2 regions of the Paenibacillus sp. MMS20-IR301 genome follow, and region 1 is predicted to be linked to the other one. Evidence: predicted binding sites of a transcription regulator. Region 1 holds the regulator's gene; the other holds the start of a gene.

Region 1 (3,141 bases):
GCGTGAAGGGCAGCATCGGGGATGCCCGGTTCGTTGATACGCTGGTACGTTCACTCGCAGAAGCGGCTATAGCCACGCGCGGGCGGATGCTGGTGCTGTTCACATCATACAAAATGCTGCGGCAGGTGTATGATCCGCTTAAGGAAGCCCTGGCAATGCAGGATATCTCAGTGCTTGGACAAGGGGTGGAGGGCGGTAGCCGGAGCAAGCTGATCCGCCGTTTCCAGGACAGCCCGGCTGCGGTGCTGCTGGGTACGAGCAGCTTCTGGGAAGGGGTAGACATTCCCGGAGATGCACTGACCTGTCTCGCTATCGTCAGACTGCCGTTTCAGCCGCCGAACCATCCGCTCGCCGAAGCGAAGTCGGAGCTGCTGCAGGCCCAAAAGAAAAATCCGTTTATGAAGCTGTCTGTTCCGCAGGCGGTCATCCGGTTCAAGCAGGGCTTTGGACGGCTGGTCCGCACCGCACAAGACCGCGGCATTGTTATTGTATATGATACCAGGGTCATTGAAGCTTATTACGGGAAATACTTCCTGTATTCACTGCCCGGTCCGAAGATGGAGCATATGCTGACTGAGCAGATGGTTCCGCGGATTGCAGAGTGGCTTGATGAAGGCGGGGTTTCATAAACGGCTGCCGGTTGATATTATTAATAGATCCTAATTTACCCGAAGACCCGGTCGCTGCTGCTGACCAGATGCCGCGGCAGCGGAGCAGGGTTTCTATAACTAACGAAAAGCAAAAAGGATCGAAGGGGAAATTTGGAACTGTAGGAGCGATAGCGATCGCCTTTGCCACCGGATTTATACCGCTAAAAGTGGTATTAATTAAGAAATTTTGGGGCAACAGCGGCCGGAAGTCCAAATGTTCACCGCAGTGACAATTCAGCTTTAAGTTCAACTTTTTTAATGCTATCAAACTAAGACTATGCTTACGAAGCAAGTTTTGCACGAAGTTAATAAATGAAGCGTTTGCTTACAAAACTTTTAGGAGGAGAAAACATGAAATCGGATAAAATATCGGAGGCCGTCGTGCGCAGGCTCCCAGTGTACCTGCGTTTCCTGAACGATCTCCAAAAACGTGAAATCTCTACAGTTTCTTCTCAGGAGCTGGGACAAAAGCTTGATCTGAACCCTGCCCAGATCCGCAAGGACCTGGCTTATTTCGGGGATTTCGGCAGAAAGGGCATCGGTTATGATGTCTCTTATCTCATAGAGAAAATCCGCCACATTCTGAAGCTGGACCAGCAAATTAATGTAGCGCTGGTAGGAGCCGGTAATCTCGGCCATGCCTTGTCCAATTACAATGCCTATCTGAAGGATACGATGAAGATCACGGCTATTTTTGATGCTTACGAGCCTAAAGTAGGCCAGCAGATCAACTCTCTGACCGTACAGCCGATGAATGAGCTTGGTGATACAATCCGCGCGCAGGGCATTCGTATCGGGATCATTACCGTACCGGACAGCGAAGCCCAGAATGTAGCGGATATCCTGGTGGATTCAGGGATTGAGGCTATTCTGAACTTTGCCCCGGTCATTCTGAAGACGCCGGCGAACATCCGGATTCACGCTGCCGACTTCACTACCGATCTGCAGAGTCTGGCTTATTATTTGCATGATGGAAAGGAAGAAGTGGCAGATGAGCAGCAATAAAACTGTTATTGAGAATGGCCGTTTCCTCGTTCCGGGCAGTGACCAGCCGGTGCTGAGCGGTTATATGACTATAGAAAATGATCTGATTACGTACATAGGTGAAGCTAAGCCTGTAACGGGTGAGGATTTCCAGGTCATCGACGGCAGCCGTCTGCTGTTCATGCCGGGTCTCATTAATACACACGGCCATGCAGCCATGTCGCTGCTCCGCGGGTATGGTGATGATATGGTCCTTCAAGCCTGGCTGCAGGAAAAAATGTGGCCGATGGAAGAGAAATTCACCGGTGATGATGTGTATTGGGGAACTTCGCTGTCCGTGCTGGAGATGCTGAAGAGCGGCACTACCACCTTCCTCGATATGTACGACCACATGGACCGGGTAGCGGAGGTTACGGAGCAGTCCGGAATCCGCGGCGTGCTGATGCGCGGCGTTATCGGCCTGTGTCCCGAAGAGGTGCAGAACCACAAGCTGGCGGAAGCGGTTGCTTTTGCCCGGAACTGGCATGGCAAGGCAGACGGCAGAATTACCTCGATGATCTCGCCGCATGCGCCTTACACCTGCCCTCCTGAGTTCTTCATGAGGTTTGTACAGGCTGCCCATGATCTGGACCTGCCGATGCATACGCATATGTCCGAAACCCTGCGTGAGGTAGAACAGAACGCGGCTGATTACGGACTCCGTCCGGTTGCACACCTTGAGAAGCTGGGCATGTTCACGCGTCCGTCCCTGGTTGCCCACGGTGTTCATCTGAATGATGAGGAGATCGGAATTCTTGCCCGCCATAATGTCGGCGTATCGCATAATCCCTGCAGCAACCTGAAGCTGGCCAGCGGCGTAGCCCGTGTTCCGGATTTGCTGAGAGCCGGTGTTAAGGTGTCACTCGGCACAGACGGTGCAGCCAGCAACAACAACCTGGATATGTTTGAGGAGATGCGGATGGCCGCGCTGATTCACAAGGGTGTGAGCGGTGATCCGACGGCCGTACCGGCACCGCAGGCGCTGCTGATGGCGACAGAATACGGGGCGCAGTCTATTTTCCTGAATAATATCGGGCGTCTTGCTGCGGGGATGAAGGCCGATTTCATCGCGATTGATATCGATCAGCCGCATTTGCTGCCGCACACGGATCTCTTGTCACATGCCGTATATTCAGCCAGCGGCAAGGATGTCGAGCATGTATGGGTGAACGGCAAGCAGGTTGTGAAGCACAAGCAGTGCCTTACCCTGGACGAAGAGGCTATCCGCCGTAAAGCGCAGGAAACGTTCGAAAATCTGCTTAAACGGTAATAGAGGTTATATAGAAAGGAAGCTGCATGTTGAAAAAGAGGAGAAAGTGGCTTCCGCTGGGGATCTCCCTGGTATTGCTCCTTCTGTTCGGACTAAGCCAGTTTTACGCCTACATTATGAAGGATCAGTGGAACGAGCGGAATGAAGCCAGGCAGCTTGCCAGAACGCAGGCCGGGCTGACGGAAATAACGAAGGCGC
Region 2 (3,141 bases), 260 kb from region 1:
TCAGATCCAGACGCTGTCCGCCGGTGACCTTCACGACCTTCACATCATACTTCAGGGATACATCGGCAATCCGTTTCAGATCCTCCGGTGTAGTTACCCCGCCGTACATCCGCGGAACGACCGTATAAGTCCCGTCCTTCTGAATGTTGGCGCTCATCCGTTCGTTCACGAACCGGGATTCTTTTTCATCCTCATGGGTATCCGGATAGATCATTCCAAGGTAATAGTTCACGGCCGGGCGGCATTTCGAACAGCCCTCCGGCTGCTTCCAATCCAGCACATGCATTACCTCTTTAGTAGTTTTAAGACCTTTAGCCGTAATCTCGGCCACAATCTCATCCCGGCTCATAGGTGTACAGCTGCAGATGCCCTGCTTGGCGCTTTGCTGGAAGCTGTCTCCGAGAACGAACTGCAGGATCTGCTCAACGACCGGTTTACAGCCGCCGCAGGAGCGGGTCGCTCCGGTGCAGGCTTTGATTTCATCCACTGTCGTAAAACCGTTCTCCGTAACCGCATCAACAATCGCCTTCTTCGTTACTCCGTTACAGCCGCAGACGATTTCTTCATCGGCCATGGTTTCAACAGACAAGCCCTTTTTGGCTCCGCCTCCGCCGCAGCAGCCTGTACCCATAACTTCCCCGTAGATTTCATCGGTCATTTCTGTTGACTGCTTCACCAGCTTCTGCAGATTGGCCGACTCTGTAACATCGCCGAACAGAACTGCACCGACAATCTTATTGTCCTTAAGCAAAATCTTCTTATAGGTTCTCTTCCACTCATCTTTGGCGGAAATTACGGTATGCTCTGCCGATTCCGTGAACTCTCCGGCTGAGAATACATCCACACCGGATATCTTAAGCTTGGTGGCAACAACAGAGCCTTCATACCCGGCCGTAGGTGCCCCCGATAAATGCTTGGCCAGTACCATACCCTGCTCAAAGAGCGGTGCTACCAGACCGTAACAGGTTCCCCGATGCTCTGTACATTCGCCGACAGAATACACATCAGCCATCGAGGTTTGCAGATAATCATCGACAACAATCCCGCGGTTAACATTGATTCCGCTGTCCTTGGCAAGCTGCACATTCGGCTTAATGCCGACAGCCATCACTACAAAATCTGCCTGCAGCTCACTGCCGTCGCTAAAGCGCAGCCCGTTAACCCGTTCTTCTCCTGTCAGCTCCACCGTCTGCTTGCCCATGGCAAACTTCACACCCTGCCGCTTAAGCTCAGCTTGCAGCATCGAGGATGCTGTGTGGTCCAGCTGCCGCTCCATCAGATCCTCCAGCAAGTGCACAACGGTAACATCCATGCCTAGATTAACAAGTCCCTTGGCAGCTTCAAGACCCAGCAGGCCTCCGCCGATAACTGCAGCCGTACGGTACTGCTTCGCTGCTTCCAGCATGGCATCACAATCGGCAATATCCCGGAAGCCGACTACGCCCTCTTTCGTACTGCCCGGTACAGGAAGAATAAATGAATTCGAGCCTGTGGCAATAATCGCTTTGTCATACGGAACTGTAAGCCCATTATCTGTAATGATCTGTTTGCCGGCTTCATCAATCCGCACAACTGTTGTTCCTGTATGGAGTGTAATATGGTTATCCTCATACCACTTTCGGTCGTTCAAGATAATATCTTCAATTGTTTTACTGCCTTCCAGAACATAAGACAGCATGATCCGGTTATAGTTGGGATGCGGCTCGCTTCCGAAGATCGTAATATCATAAGCTCCGCCCAGTTTCAAAATCTGCTCAATGGTGCCCACACCAGCCATACCGTTACCTATCAGAACTAATTTTTTTCTCTCCGTTGTCACTGGTAAGACCCTCCTTAGAGACTCGGATATCCTCACAAGCCTGCTTGATACAGAAATTATACTTTTTAAAATTAAGGCACCTTTGTGATTGCAATCACATTAGATGTGAATCTTTTCACAAATAATTCATATAAAAAAGGATCTCCATGCGTTCCGCACAGAAACCCTTTTACTATTAACTGAACGCAGGTGATAGACTCAGCACTATTTCAGAATCAATGCGATTTCCAGCTTATCCTGCGGCCTGAGCTTCATATCCATGCCATTGCCAAGCAGGCCCTTGTCGTTCACCTTCAGCTTCCATTCTTCATTGCTCAGCCGCGCATAATCCATAACGGTTAGGATCGTTTTGTTATCTTCGGCCAGGGTGATCATCCCGCTCTTCTTCATGAGTCCTCTCACCGTCAGTTCTTCGGTATAAGGGAGTACATGTGAATGTGTCAGCTCCGGCTGCTCGCTCCCTCCGTTCACCGTAATAATTATTGGCTGGAGCTGAGCCCCGGCATCCGCAGCTTTTACTGTCAAGGCAATAGCTGAACCGCGTTCCACTTTACTGTTCCAGTCTGTGAGCTTTTTGCCGTTCACCTGGATCTCCCACATCAGCCCGGAACTTAGCGTTATCCGGTTAACCTCCGTAATGCTATAGCCATCTGCAGCAAATGCGGCTACCCCGCTCTTGCGTAACAAATCTATCATTGTATTGCCGTCCGTATACGCTTCGGTAAGCAGTCTTCCGGCGGTACCGGCCAGATTAAGCTCGCCGACCAGGACAGACAATGTAATCTGATTATTTGCATTTCCGGCACCGCTGCCGGCATTTCCTGATCCCAGAGCCGAGCTGCAGCCGCCTAATGTCATAACAACGATCAAGCCCAGCAGCAAGCGCCATATCGAGTGGGTGGACATTCCACGGCACCGCCTTCTTCTGTAGTATCCATGACTCTTTAAGGATAACGCATCAGAGGGCTGTTCTCAAATTATTTCTGCACTATGTGAATGACAAAAAAGCCCCCGTAGGAGCTTTTGCAACCATAACAGCTTATTGGTAACGCAGAAACAGGATATTGTTCTCCAGATGCACATGCTCGAAGGTCATACCTTCCAGCTCTTCAAGCCGGGCATAGGTCAAACGGTAAGTTGTGCAGGCATGTGCTGGCGGTGTGTAGTCATTGGTTACTCTGCGCAGCTCACGCAGAATCTCACCGGCACCGTCATGCTCTGCTTCCAGATTAGCCAGCAGTCCGCGGAGCTCAGCAAGTCCTTCTTCGCTCGGATTCTGTGTATAAGCCAGCATTTTCGGGAATTCGGTTTCCTCTTCCTTA

The links. The regulator Rex, encoded in region 1, represses fermentation and respiration genes when NADH is low (regulators of the CRP and FNR family bind a similar motif). The targets are predictions, from matches to a motif close to TTGTGAAATATTTCACAA.
Region 2: nirB (nitrite reductase large subunit NirB) is a predicted target of Rex. The motif match lies at 1,923-1,940, and genes of this name have one in related genera.

Annotation. Positions count from the first base shown of each region.
Region 1 is NZ_CP135275.1:1,041,155-1,044,295, forward strand. Features, by position in the region: gene dinG (ATP-dependent DNA helicase DinG) at 1-629, shown strand, start outside; gene LOS79_RS04460 (redox-sensing transcriptional repressor Rex) at 1,002-1,655, shown strand; gene LOS79_RS04465 (amidohydrolase) at 1,642-2,943, shown strand; gene LOS79_RS04470 (cell wall elongation regulator TseB-like domain-containing protein) at 2,970-3,141, shown strand, end outside.
Region 2 is NZ_CP135275.1:783,845-786,985, reverse strand. Features, by position in the region: gene nirB (nitrite reductase large subunit NirB) at 1-1,819, opposite strand, end outside; gene LOS79_RS03210 (hypothetical protein) at 2,024-2,725, opposite strand; gene ric (iron-sulfur cluster repair di-iron protein) at 2,859-3,141, opposite strand, start outside.